2 regions of the Streptomyces sp. NPDC029956 genome follow, and region 1 is predicted to be linked to the other one. Evidence: predicted binding sites of a transcription regulator. Region 1 holds the regulator's gene; the other holds the start of a gene.
What was found. Region 1 encodes HspR, which represses chaperone genes until heat shock. Its sites were predicted from a motif close to TTGAGNNNNNNNNNCTCAA; they were not measured.
Positions count from the first base shown of each region.

Region 1 (6,938 bases):
CAACCAGCCGTCCGTGCAGATCCAGGTCTACCAGGGCGAGCGCGAGATCGCGGCGTACAACAAGAAGCTCGGCATGTTCGAGCTGACCGGTCTGCCGCCGGCCCCGCGTGGCGTCCCGCAGATCGAGGTCGCCTTCGACATCGACGCCAACGGCATCATGCACGTGACCGCGAAGGACCTCGGCACGGGCAAGGAGCAGAAGATGACCGTCACCGGCGGCTCCTCGCTGCCGAAGGACGAGGTCGACCGGATGCGCCAGGAGGCCGAGCAGTACGCGGACGAGGACCACCGTCGCCGCGAGGCCGCCGAGTCCCGCAACCAGGGCGAGCAGCTCGTCTACCAGACGGAGAAGTTCCTCAAGGACAACGAGGACAAGGTCCCCGGTGACGTCAAGGCCGAGGTCGAGGCCTCGCTCGTCGAGCTGAAGGAGAAGCTCAAGGGCGAGGACACCGCCGAGATCCGCACCGCCACCGAGAAGGTCGCGGCCGTCTCCCAGAAGCTCGGCCAGGCGCTCTACGCCGACGCCCAGGGCGCGCAGGCCGCGGGCGGCGATGCAGGTGGCCAGCAGGCCCAGGCCGACGACGACGTCGTCGACGCCGAGATCGTGGACGAGGACAAGCCGAAGGGCGGCGCTGCCTGATGTCGGAGGAGACCCCGGGCTTCGAGGAGAAGCCCGAAGTCCCCGCCGACGGCACGCCCGAGGAGCCCGAGACCGCCGCTGCCTCCGCCGACAAGGCGGAGGGGGCGGCCCCGGCCGGGGACGCAACTGACGTAGCTCTGCTGGCGCAGCTGGACCAGGCACGCAAGGCGCTCGAGGAGCGCACCGCGGACCTCCAGCGGCTCCAGGCCGAGTACCAGAACTACCGCCGCCGCGTGGAGCGGGACCGGGTCACGGTCAAGGAGATCGCCGTCGCGGGCCTCCTGAGCGACCTGCTCCCGGTGCTCGACGACGTCGGCCGGGCCCGGGACCACGGCGAGCTCGTGGGCGGGTTCAAGTCGGTGGCCGAATCGCTGGAGACCGTCGTCGCGAAGATGGGTCTGCAGCAGTTCGGCAAGGAGGGCGAGCCCTTCGACCCGACGATCCACGAGGCCCTGATGCACTCGTACGCGCCGGACGTCACCGAGACGACGTGCGTGGCGATCCTGCAGCCGGGGTACCGGATCGGCGAGCGGACCATCCGGCCCGCCCGCGTGGCCGTCGCCGAGCCCCAGCCGGGCGCGGCACCGGCCAAGGACGATGCCAAGTCGTCCACTGACGAGGAGAGCGGTGCCCCCGAAGAGGGGTAGCGCGACCGACCGCACAGCGGTGACACACCCCGGAGCAGTCCGGAAGGAGGGACGTCGATGAGCACGAAGGACTTCGTCGAGAAGGACTACTACAAGGTTCTCGGCGTCCCCAAGGACGCCACCGAGGCCGAGATCAAGAAGGCGTACCGGAAGCTCGCCCGCGAGAACCACCCGGACGCCAACAAGAACGACGCCAAGGCCGAGGAGCGCTTCAAGGAGATCTCCGAGGCGAACGACATCCTCGGCGACCCCAAGAAGCGCAAGGAGTACGACGAGGCCCGCGCCCTCTTCGGGAACGGCGGCTTCCGGTCACCCGGAGGCCCCGGCGGCGGCTCGTTCAACTTCGACCTGGGTGACCTCTTCGGAGGCACCCAGGGCGGCGCGGGCGGCGGCTTCGGCGGTGGCGGCGGCGGCATCGGGGACGTCTTCGGCGGCCTGTTCAACCGCGGCGCCGGCGGGGGCCCCCGTACCCAGCCGCGACGCGGTCAGGACATCGAGTCCGAGGTGACGCTCAGCTTCACCGAGGCCATCGAGGGCGCGACCGTACCGCTGCGGATGTCCAGCCAGCAGCCGTGCACGGCGTGTTCGGGCACCGGCGACAAGAACGGCACCCCCAGGGTGTGCCCGACCTGCGTCGGCACCGGACAGGTCTCGCGCGGCAGCGGCGGCGGTTTCTCGCTCACCGACCCGTGCGTGGACTGCAAGGGCCGCGGCCTCATCGCCGAGAACCCCTGCGAGATCTGCAAGGGCAGCGGGCGGGCGAAGTCCTCCCGCACCATGCAGGTCCGCATCCCGGCGGGTGTCTCGGACAACCAGAGGATCCGGCTGCGCGGCAAGGGAGCACCGGGGGAGCGCGGCGGGCAGAACGGCGACCTGTACGTCGTGGTGCACGTCGACACCCACCCGGTCTTCGGTCGCAAGGACGACAACCTCACCGTCACCGTGCCGGTCTCCTTCACGGAGGCGGCGCTCGGCGGCGAGATCAAGGTGCCGACCCTCGGCGGCCCCGCGGTCACCCTCAAGCTGCCCGCGGGCACTCCGAACGGCCGGACCATGCGCGCCCGGGGCAAGGGCGCGGTCCGCAAGGACGGCACGCGCGGCGACCTGCTCGTGACGGTCGAGGTCGCGGTGCCGAAGGAGCTGGACGACAAGGCACGTGACGCCCTGGAGACCTACCGCGAGGCGACCGCCTCCGAGGACCCTCGGGCGGAGCTGTTCCAGGCCGCGAAGGGAGCGTGACCCGGTGGACGGACGCCGACGCAATCCGTACGAACTGACCGACGAGTCGCCGGTGTACGTCATCTCGGTGGCGGCCCAGCTCTCCGGTCTGCATCCGCAGACCCTGCGTCAGTACGACCGTCTCGGTCTGGTCTCCCCGGACCGTACGGCGGGTCGTGGCCGGCGCTACTCCGCCCGTGACATCGAGCTGCTCCGTCAGGTGCAGCAGTTGTCGCAGGACGAGGGCATCAACCTGGCCGGGATCAAGCGCATCATCGAGCTGGAGAACCAGGTCGCGGCGCTGCAGAGCCGGATCGCGGAGCTGTCGGCCGCCGTCGACGGCGCGGCGGCGGCGATGCGGCAGCGCGAGGCCCAGGTGCACGCCTCGTACCGGCGCGATCTGGTGCCGTACCAGGACGTGCAGCAGGCGAGTGCGCTGGTGGTCTGGCGTCCCAAGCGCGGCGAGTAGTCCCCGACCGCGCGGTGAGCGGTTCCTGAACGCGTGAAGCCCCTTCCACGGCTGTGGAAGGGGCTTCACGCGCGTACGGGGCCGCGGGCCTGCGGGCGGCTACGGGGTGAGCTCCGCCACGATGTCGCCGAGCGTCTCCCACCAGGGCGCGGCGCCCGTGCCGAACGCGGCGGCGAGGGCGGTGCCGACGGCGTGGTCGAGCGGGGTGAGGGCGGCGGCCGGGTTCCAGTCGGCGTCGACCCTGCCGTCGCCGGAGGACTCCAGGGTGCCGAGCGACTTCCCGTTCCGGGTGAGCCGGCTGTCCACGTACGAGCAGGGGACGAGCCGGTAGCGGACGCCGTCGACGCGGACGTCGACCCGGTAGGAGCGCCGCAGCAGTCGTGCGCGGGCCGGCCTGATGACGGCGGGTTCCCCGCCCACCGCCAGCGCGAGCAGGTCGGGCTTGCGGGTGCCTATCGGCGTGTGGGTGTCGGGGCGGGTCCCGGGGGCCCGTACGAGCTCCACGGTGGGCAGGTCGTGCCCGGAGACGCGGAGGGTCCCGGCGGGCCCGTCGAGGTCGATCTGTACGTACACGGTGGTGAGTTGTCCCGTTCGACGCTGGTCGGGTGTCTGGGTGGTCAGTTGTCTCCCTCGAGGATGCCCGACTGCGCGATCAGGTAGCCGAGCTGGGCCCGGCTGCCGCTGCCGAGGGCGGCGGCGAGTTTGGCGATGTGGGCGCGGCAGGTGCGCACGTTCATGCCGAGGCGGCGGGCGATGGCCTCGTCGACGTGGCCCTCGACGAGGAGTTTGGCGATGGAGCGCTGGACGCCGCCTATGCCGTCCACGGAGGGGCTGTACGGGATCTCGTCCTCCCACGGCACGCCGTGCAGCCAGAACTGGTCGAAGACACCGACGAGGTACTGGACGAGGCCCTCGTGGCGGAGTTCGAGGGCGACCTGGCGGTCGCTGCGCGCGGGCACGAAGGCGACCTTGCGGTCGACGATGATCAGCCGGTCGACGATCTCCTCGAGGGTGCGCAGTTCGAGTCCGTACGGCGCGACGCGTTCGACGTAGGCCAGCGTGGCGGGATGGTGCCGTGCCGTGTGCTGGTAGAGCGTCCGCATCCGGACACCGCGGTCGAGGAGCGGTTCCATGCGGCGCAGGGCGGCTTCGAGGGTCTCGGGGCGGCGGCCGCTGCCGGGCTGGATGGTGAGGAGTTCCTCGGTGCACTCGTTGATGGCGCGGTCGAGGGCGGCGTTGATGACGCTGAGGCCTTCGAGGACCGTGATGGCCTGGGCGCCGGACGGATCCTGGGTGTGGATCGCCATGAACGGCTCGAAAGCGTCCGCGAGGGCTATCGCGTGCTGCCGCCGGACCTGTATCTCCTGCTCGATGGGGTGCACGAGCTGGTTCAGGGCGATCGACGGCGGCACGGGGCGCAGGCACTGGCTGTCGTCCGGGTCCGGGTGCAGGAGGGAGAGTTCCCTCAGGCAGGGGGCGGCTTCGGCGTCTGCGCGGGCTATGCGGCCGGTGCGGAGCGCACTCGCATAGAGCTCCTTGCCCACGTCGCATAGTTCACCGTGACTGTGCTTATGACCGGACTCGTCGCATTCTCGCCTCATTTGCACCCCCCTCAGGGTCATGAATTACAGGAACATGATGCCCGGGTTGGCTGGTGGAAAGGGTCGGGAGTGAGCCATCGTCTTACTCGCGGGGGGGAGGTAGTGATCAAAAGAGGTGGAGATCGGCCATGACCAGGATGGTTCGTGCACTTAGCGCCATAGCCGTTGCGGCGGCTGCTCTCGGCGCACTCGCCGTCGGCGAGCCCTCGTGGGAGAGCACCCCGGCGCATTCCGTGGCAGGACCGGACGAGCCCTCGTGGGAGAGCAACCCGGCGCACGACGTGTGGGCGGGACCCGGCGAACCCTCGTGGGAGAGCTCTCCCCGGGACGCCGTGCTCGCCGCTCCCAGCGAGCCGTCCTGGGAGATCGATTCCAGGGGCGCCGGGGCGTGACCGTGCCGCCGGACGACCCCAGGTTCCGCCGGGAGATGGCTTCGGCCTACCGGTCCGGGTGGCACTTCGTCGACCTCGCCACGGCAATCCCCCACCGTGGCGACGCGCTGAAGATCACCCTCTTCGGAGAGCCGATCGTGGTGGCACGGGAGCAGGACGAGGATGTCCGCGCCTACCGCTGCCTCCGCCGTCCCCGCGGCGCACCACAGCCCATCCGCTGTGCCATCCGGTACGGCATGATCTTCGTCAACCTCGACCAGCGGGACCACCAGCTGATCGAGCCCGAGACCATCACCGCCACCCCCCGCAGTGCCTGAGCGATTCCCCCGTCGTTGTAGATCGCTCCGGCACTTCCCCCACACAGCGGCGCCATCGCGGACCTGAAACGCGATGGCGCCGCTGTGCTGCCCGGATGCCCTCGTACGGGGACATCCGGCTGTTTCCGTACGGGGCCGTCCGGTGCGTTCCGTACGGGGCCGAGTCCCTCAGGCGCGTCCCATCGCCCGCGTCAGGGCGATCTCGATGACGACACGGTCCGGGTTCTCCGCCGGCGTGCGCCCGTAGCGCTCCGCGTAGCGCCCCACCGCGTCCGCGACCACCTCCGCCTCCGTACGGATGTGCGCGACGCCCTCCAGGGTGGCCCAGCGGCCCTTGTCGACCTGGCAGACCGCCACCCGCGCGCCGTCCGCGCCCGCCGCCAGGACGTTGGCGACCTTCCGGCTGTGCTTGTTGGTGATGACCCGGGCGTATCCGCCCTCGGGGTCGTAGGTGACGCCCACCGCCACGACGTGCGGAGTGCCGTCCGGGCGCGGGGTGGTCAGGGTGCACATGTGGTACTCGCGCCAGAAGCCGAGGTACGAGTCGGAGGGGTTCTTCGGGTCGGTCGCCATGCACGGAAACTACCCGGGGCGGAGCTCCCTTCGACACCTTGAGCGCAATCGACTCAACTTTGTGTACTCTGGATGAGTCATAAAGGGAGAGGACCCGAAGCAACCCAGGAGGAGCACCGCACGTGGACGCCGAACTGACCAACCGGAGCCGGGACGCCATCAACGCGGCGAGCAGCCGCGCCGTGTCCGAGGGGCACGCCGACCTGACCCCGGCGCACCTTCTGCTCGCGCTGCTCACCGGTCAGGACAACGAGAACATCACCGACCTGTTCGCCGCCGTCGAGGCCGACCAGGCGTTCGTGCGCACCGGCGCGGAGCGGCTGCTCGCCGCCCTGCCGAGCGTCACCGGCTCCACGGTCGCGCCCCCGCAGCCCACCCGCGACTTCCTCGCGGTCATCGCCGACGCCGACCGTCGGGCGAAGGAGCTCGGTGACGACTTCCTGTCCACCGAGCACCTCCTCATCGGGATCGCGGCCAAGGGCGGCCCGGCCGGTGAGATCCTCGACGGGCAGGGCGCGAGCGCATCGAAGCTGCTCGACGCCTTCGAGAAGAGCAGGGGAGGACGCCGGGTGACCACACCCGACCCGGAGGGGCAGTACAAGGCGCTGGAGAAGTTCGGTACGGACTTCACGGCCGCCGCGCGCGAGGGCAAGCTGGACCCGGTCATCGGCCGCGACCACGAGATCCGCCGCGTCGTGCAGGTGCTGTCCCGCCGCACCAAGAACAACCCGGTCCTCATCGGTGAGCCCGGCGTCGGCAAGACCGCCGTCGTCGAGGGCCTCGCCCAGCGGATCGTGAAGGGCGACGTACCCGAGTCGCTCAAGAACAAGCGGCTGGTCTCGCTCGACCTCGGTGCGATGGTCGCCGGAGCCAAGTACCGCGGCGAGTTCGAGGAGCGCCTGAAGACCGTCCTCGCCGAGATCAAGGCGAGCGACGGCCAGATCATCACCTTCATCGACGAGCTGCACACGGTCGTCGGCGCAGGCGCCGGCGGCGACTCCTCCATGGACGCGGGCAACATGCTCAAGCCCATGCTGGCCCGCGGCGAGCTGCGGATGGTCGGCGCGACCACCCTCGACGA
Region 1 covers NZ_JBVHZJ010000003.1:42,323-49,260, forward strand. Annotated here, with positions in the region: gene dnaK (molecular chaperone DnaK) at 1-640, shown strand, start outside; gene grpE (nucleotide exchange factor GrpE) at 640-1,287, shown strand; gene dnaJ (molecular chaperone DnaJ) at 1,345-2,526, shown strand; gene ACZ4XX_RS02690 (heat shock protein transcriptional repressor HspR) at 2,531-2,974, shown strand; gene ACZ4XX_RS02695 (hypothetical protein) at 3,074-3,547, opposite strand; gene ACZ4XX_RS02700 (hypothetical protein) at 3,592-4,596, opposite strand; gene ACZ4XX_RS02705 (hypothetical protein) at 4,704-4,967, shown strand; gene ACZ4XX_RS02710 (Rieske (2Fe-2S) protein) at 4,964-5,284, shown strand; gene ACZ4XX_RS02715 (pyridoxamine 5'-phosphate oxidase family protein) at 5,453-5,857, opposite strand; gene clpB (ATP-dependent chaperone ClpB) at 5,980-6,938, shown strand, end outside.

Region 2 (6,938 bases), on a different contig from region 1:
CTCGCCGCTGCCCATGGCCCTCGCGGGCGCGGGCGCCCTCGCCGTCTTCGGCGCGGGCAGCCTGCTCCTGGGCCGCCGCCGGAACTCCTCGGCCTCCTAGGCCCTGTCGTCGAACCCCCGCCCGGCCCGACTCCGGGCGACGACGGGAGTTCGACGACAGGCCTGGGAGCCGTCCCGGACCGTCCGGCTCCAGGGACTCGTCCCGAGGGACCTAGGGGCCGGACGTACCGAGGGGGAAGAGGGCGGTGAGCCGGGGGATCGCCACCCCCTCCGGGCGAGACCTCCGGGCCTCGCCGCCCTCTTCCCACTCCCCCTCGATGTCACCCGGAAGCTCGTCCGCGAGCTCATCGGCCCGTTCGTCCACGGCGTCGTGGAACTCCTCGCCGCAGTCGTCCTCCTGACCGGTCAGCTCGTCGTACGCGTCCTGCGCGACGTAGTCCAGCCACTCCCACTCCGGCCACTCGTCGTCGTCCCACTCGCCGCGGTGCCGGCCCACCAGGGCCCGGATCTCCGGTACGTCGGCCAGCGCGTCCGGGTCGGCGACGACCGAGTCGTACACCTTCCGCCCCTGCCCGACCAGCCAGAGGGTGAAGTAGTCGAAGCCGTCGTCGGTGCATGCTCCGCTCTCGATCCGGTTCGCCGCCCGCCACAACGCGTGCGTGCCCGCGACAGCGCAGGCGTCCTCGAGGCGCACCTGGAACTCCACGCTCTCGGCGGCCGGGCGCCGGAGCAGCTCCGCGCGCAGCCACTCCGACCGCTCATCCAGGTCTCCGGTGTGGCGGCTCAACTCGTCGATGAGAGCCCAGAAGGCGTCTTCGTTCATGCGTACGAGCATGACACCCCCGGCTGACATCCAGGTCACGATTTACCTGTGGGTGGACGCACGCGTCACCTGCGCGAACGCGCGGGGCACGACGGAGCGGGGTGCCCGTCGAGGACACCCCGCTCCGTCTCACCGTCGTACGGACGTCGTACGCGCCCCGCACGCGCCCCGCACGGGCTCCGTGCGGGCTCCGTGCGGGCCCGTGCGGGAGTTACGCCGCCGCCACTCCCACCGGCACCGCCGCCGGCGCCAGGGCGATCTCCAGGACCTGGCGGACGTCCGTCACCGGGTGGACCTCCAGCTTCTCCAGGACCTCGGCCGGGACGTCGTCCAGGTCGGCCTCGTTCCGCTTGGGGATCACGACCGTGGTGATGCCCGCCCGGTGCGCGGCGAGGAGCTTCTGCTTCACGCCGCCGATCGGGAGGACCCGGCCGGTGAGGGAGACCTCGCCGGTCATGGCCACGTCCGTACGGACGAGCCGTCCGCTGAGCAGGGAGGCGAGGGCGGTCGTCATGGTGACGCCCGCGCTCGGGCCGTCCTTGGGGACCGCGCCCGCCGGGAAGTGGATGTGCACGCCGCGGTCCTTCAGTCCGGTGACGGGCAGTTCCAGTTCCGCGCCGTGCGAGCGGAGGAAGGAGAGCGCGATCTGCGCCGACTCCTTCATCACGTCGCCCAGCTGACCGGTGAGGGTCAGCCCGGCGGCGCCGGTCTCCGGATCGGCCAGGGACGCCTCGACGAAGAGGACGTCACCGCCCGCGCCGGTCACGGCGAGCCCGGTGGCGACACCCGGCACGGCGGTCCGGCGCTCCGCCGGGTCCTGGGCCGACTCGGGCACGTGGTGCGGTCGCCCGATGAGCTCGCGCAGGTCGTCGGGACCGACGTTGAACGGCAGTTCCCGGTCGCCCAGTTCGTGCTGGGCAGCGATCTTGCGGAGCAGCCGGGAGATCGCCCGCTCCAGGGTGCGTACGCCCGCCTCGCGGGTGTACTCGCCGGCCAGCCTGCGCAGGCTCGCGTCTTCCAGGACGACCTCGCCGGGCTCGAGGCCCGCGCGCTCCAGCTGTCGGGGCAGCAGGTGGTCGCGGGCGATGACGACCTTCTCGTCCTCGGTGTAGCCGTCGAGCCTGACCAGCTCCATGCGGTCGAGCAGGGCCTCCGGGATGGCTTCGAGGACGTTGGCCGTGGCCAGGAAGACGACGTCCGAGAGGTCGAGTTCGACCTCCAGGTAGTGGTCGCGGAAGGTGTGGTTCTGCGCCGGGTCGAGCACTTCGAGGAGGGCCGCCGCGGGATCGCCGCGGAAGTCGGAGCCGACCTTGTCGATCTCGTCGAGCAGGATCACCGGGTTCATGGACCCGGCCTCCTTGACGGCCCGCACGATCCGGCCCGGCAGGGCGCCGACGTAGGTCCTGCGGTGACCGCGGATCTCCGCCTCGTCACGGACGCCGCCGAGGGCGACCCGGACGAACTCGCGGCCCATCGCGTGCGCGACCGACTCGCCGAGCGAGGTCTTGCCGACGCCGGGCGGGCCGACGAGGGCGAGTACGGCACCGCCGCGGCGGCCGCCGACCACGCCGAGGCCGCGCTCGGCACGGCGCTTGCGCACCGCGAGGTACTCGGTGATCCGCTCCTTCACGTCGTCCAGGCCCGCGTGCTCGGCGTCGAGGACGGCGCGGGCGCCGCGGATGTCGTACGCGGCCGCGCCGTCATCGGATCGCACGTTCCACGGGAGTTCCAGGACGGTGTCCAGCCAGGTGCGGATCCAGGAGCCCTCGGGGGACTGGTCGCTGGACCGCTCCAGCTTCTCGACCTCCTTGAGGGCGGCCTCGCGGACCTTCTCGGGCAGGTCGGCGGCCTCCACGCGGGCGCGGTAGTCGTCGGACTCGTCTCCGGCGTCCTCGGACTCGCCGTTGAGGTCGCGGAGCTCCTTGCGGACGGCTTCGAGCTGGCGGCGGAGCAGGAACTCGCGCTGCTGCTTGTCGACACCCTCCTGGACGTCCTTCGCGATGGTCTCGGCGACGTCCTGCTCGGCGAGGTGCTCGCGGAGCTGGGCGGTGGCGAGCTTGAGGCGGGCGACCGGGTCGGCGGTCTCCAGGAGCGCGACCTTCTGCTCGACGGTGAGGAAGGGCGAGTATCCGGAGTTGTCGGCGAGGGCGCCGACGCCGTCGATCTGCTGGACGCGGTCGACGACCTGCCAGGCACCGCGCTTCTTGAGCCAGCTGGTGGCGAGCGCCTTGTACTCCTTGATCAGGTCGGTGACCTGACCGGGCAGCGGTTCGGGCAGGGCCTCCTCGACGGTGCTGCCCTCGACCCAGAGGGCGGCGCCGGGTCCGGTCGTACCGGCGCCGATGCGCACGCGGCCGAGGCCGCGGATCAGGGCGCCGGGGTCGCCGTCGGACAGTCGTCCGACCTGCTCGACGGTGCCCAGCACGCCGGTTCCGGCGTAGGTCCCGTCGACGCGGGGCACGAGCAGCACCCGCGGCTTGCCGGCGCCGGGCCGCGCGGCGGCCTGGGCGGCCTCCACCGCGGCGCGTACGTCGTTGTCGGACAGGTCGAGCGGCACCACCATTCCCGGCAGCACGACCTCGTCGTCAAGCGGCAGCACGGGCAGAGTGAGCGGCACGGACGGCTTGGAGTCGGAAGCCATGATCTCCCCTTCGGCAGTCAAGTTGAGCTATGCCGACTCAATGCATGTGAGCCCATGAATGTTCCCGGACGTCCGTTCGCTCTGAGCGATCACCCTCGCACGGCCCACTTACGACCGATGTAATGCCTGGATGGATATAGCAGCTCTTACATCGGCCTGGGTGACGGGCTGGACCGTCTCGCGGGGCACCCCGGCAGCCGTCGACGAGCCCTGGGGCCACCGGATCGACGTGGGGCTGCCCCGGCACGTCGTACGGCATGTGCTGCCCGCCCCCGACGCGGCCACGGTCGGCGCACTCTGCGCCCGGCTCACCGCCCCGTACAGCTGGCTCAAGATCATGGCGGGGCCCGCGGACGCGCGCGCGTGGATCACGGAGGGATGGACGGTCCCCGACGACCCGGGCTTCATGATGGTCAAGCCGCTGGACCCCGGCGCCCGGCCCGCACCGCCCGAGGGATACGCGCGGACCACCGAGGTCCGGGACGGTGTCATCCGGGTCCGCGTCCTGGCGCCCGACGGCACCCTCGCCGCCCGCGGCCAGATCGCCCCGACCGGTTCCACGGCCGTCGCCGACCAGATCGAGACGGACCCCGCGCACCGGCGGCGCGGTCTCGGCGCCAACGTCATGCGCACCCTGGAGGCGGCCGCCGCCCAGGCCGGCGCCGAGACCGGGGTGCTCGCCGCGACCACGGACGGCCTCGCGCTGTACGACTCCCTCGACTGGCGCTACCGGGGGCCGCTGACCGGCATCGTCCGGGACGGCGGCGGGGCCGGGGGCGACGGCAGGACCGGGGGCGACGCGGTGACGGGGACGGGGAGCGGCTGACGGGGCGGGGAACGGCCGACGGTCCGGGGCCGGACCTGACCATCCGGCTGCGCGCGGCGCCCGTCACCCGGCATGCTCGGTCCATGGTGAGAGGCGTACGCGGCACGTGGTGCGGGACCCTGCTTCTGGTCGGGGTCCTGGTCGGCGGTACGAGCGGCTGCGGGCCGGAGACACCGCCCGCCCCGGGCGGGCCGCCGTCGAGGACGAGCGGACCGGCCGAGCCGGGCGCCACGGCGACGACCACGACACCCCCGGACGCCACGACCGCCCCCGGCACCTCGTCGCCGCCCGCGACCCCGGGGACCTCCCCGGGGGACCCCCACCCGGCCGAGGTCCTCGTCGAGGTCGTCGTCAACGGCGGCCTCGCCGGTGTCCGCAACACGCTCGTCGTCCACTACGACGGCTCCTGGACCAGCCGCTCCGGCACCAAGGCGCCCCGCACCGGCCGGCAGACCCCCGCCGAGGCCGCCGAGCTCCGGGCCGCCCTGGAGGACCCCGCGTACGCCCGGGTCCCGGAGCGGCCTACGGGCGGCCCGGTCTTCGACGGCTTCCAGTACTACGTGACGTACCGCCACCGTCTCGTCGTCTCGGGCGACGGCGAGCGCCCGGCGGCGCTCCAGCGGGTCTTCGCCGCCCTCCCGGAGGGCGGCCCGCCGACGAACCCCTGAGCCCGCACCGGCACCCGCCTGGAGAACCGAACCGGGGCACGCGCGCGATAGAGAAGGCGTGAGACTGTTGCGCCCCGCAGGGGGAGGCCCTTCCGGGGGCGACGAGGACGACGACTCGGCGCTGCTGCGCGCGGTCGCCCGGGGGGACTCCGAGGCGCTCGCCGTGCTGTACGACCGGCACGCGGGCTGGCTGCACGCGCGTCTCGCCCGGCGCTGCCCGGACGAGGAGACCGTGCGGGAGGTCCTCCAGGACACCTTCGTCACGGTGTGGCGCTCGGCCGGCGGCCACCGGGGCCGGGGCGAGGCCGGCGGCTGGATCTGGGTGATCGCGGCCCGGCGTCTGGTGGACGCGCAGCGGGCCGGGGCCCGCGCGGAACGCGCCGTGGAACGGGCGGTCGAACACGCCGCCGCACCCACGGGGCCGTCCACCACCGCGTCCTCCGCCGAGGACCGGGTGCTCGCCGGACTGGAGTACGGGGAGGTGGGCGCGGCCCTCGACCGGATCTCGCCCGAACTCGCCGAGGTCCTGCGGGCGACCGTCGTCGACGGCCTGACGACCCGCGAGACCGCCCGGCTCCTCGGCATACCCGAGGGCACGGTCAAGACCCGCGCCCTGCGCGCCCGCCGCGAGCTGCGCGCCGCACTCGGAGCGGCCCACTCCGGTGGTCCGCACGCCTTGGGAGGCACCGCATGACGACACGACGCCCCCCTGCCGACGGACCCGGGAGCCCCGGGCTCCCCTGGCACGTCTCCGACGCCCTCGCGCGCCGGTACGCCGACGGGTCGGCCGCCGAGACCGACGCCTGGTCGCTGGAGAAGCACGTCGAGTCCTGTGCGGGCTGCGCGGGCCGCGTCTCGGCCGCCGTACGGGCCGGAACGGCCGGCCCGGTCCTCGCGAGCGTCCGCGCCGAGCTGCTCGCGTCCCTCGGGCCCGGTCGGGCGCCGGAGGGTGCCCGGACCGAACGCCAGGGTTCCCCCGGCCGCCGGACCGCACCCGGTACGCCCACCGGCCGCCGGTTCGCACCCGGTGCCTCCCCCGGCCGCCGGTTCGCCGCCGCCGCCCTCCTCGGGCGCCCACCCGCATCAGCCGCCGCCCCGGGGCGCCGACCCGACCCCGCCGCCTCCGCCCGCCCCCGGCCCGCCCCCGGCGGGCACGCCTCGGGCGGGAACGCCCCCGCCCCCACCGCACCCGCCTCGTACGCCCCCACCCCCCTCGGCCGGTGGGCCCGGCTCTGGTGGGCCGTGGGGCCCGCCCTCCGCGGGTCCTGGGTGGTGGCCGTGATGCTGGTCGTCGGCGGGGCCTTCGGGCTCGCCTACGGAGCCGGGGTCCAGGGGGCACGCGGTCTGCTGCTCGCCCTCTCGCCCGTCCTCCCGCTCGCCGGCGTCGCCGTCTCGTACGGACGTCACGCCGACCCGCTGTACGAGATCACCGCCGCCACCCCGTCCGGCGGGCTGCGGCTGCTGCTCACCCGTACCGCCGCCGTCCTCGCCGTCTGCGTACCGCTGCTGACCGCGGGCGGTGCGCTGCTGCCGCCGGTGGCCGGATTCCCGGGGGCCGCGGCCTGGTTGCTCCCCGGCCTGGCGCTGACCCTGGCGACGCTCGCGCTCGGCTCGTTCGTCGGCTGCCGGGCAGCCGCCGCGACGCTCGGCGGCGGATGGCTGCTCGCCGTCACGGGCCCCCTGCTCGGCCCCGTGGACACGGCCGCTTCGACCACGGCGCTCGCCCCGTACCTCTCCGGCCCCGCCGCCCAGGGGGGATGGGCCGCGGCCGCGCTGGCCTGCGCCGCCCTCCTCGCGCTGCGGCGCCGTTCCTTCGACCACCTGGAGTCCCGGTGAACGTCTCGACCGCCGTCGCGGTGAGCGGACTGACCGTCCGCCACCGCCGTACCCTCGCCCTCGACCGGCTCGACCTGTCCCTCGGCCCCGGCGTCCACGGTCTGCTCGGCCCGAACGGCGCCGGCAAGACCTCCCTCATCCGGG
Region 2 covers NZ_JBVHZJ010000011.1:145,749-152,686, forward strand. Annotated here, with positions in the region: gene ACZ4XX_RS11880 (lytic polysaccharide monooxygenase auxiliary activity family 9 protein) at 1-100, shown strand, start outside; gene ACZ4XX_RS11885 (DUF4240 domain-containing protein) at 212-823, opposite strand; gene lon (endopeptidase La) at 1,035-3,464, opposite strand; gene ACZ4XX_RS11895 (GNAT family N-acetyltransferase) at 3,595-4,290, shown strand; gene ACZ4XX_RS11900 (hypothetical protein) at 4,374-4,958, shown strand; gene ACZ4XX_RS11905 (RNA polymerase sigma factor) at 5,017-5,652, shown strand; gene ACZ4XX_RS11910 (DNA polymerase III subunit gamma/tau domain-containing protein) at 5,649-6,794, shown strand; gene ACZ4XX_RS11915 (ABC transporter ATP-binding protein) at 6,791-6,938, shown strand, end outside.
Region 2: a site for HspR is predicted at 3,487-3,505, ahead of lon (endopeptidase La). Genes of this name have one in related genera too.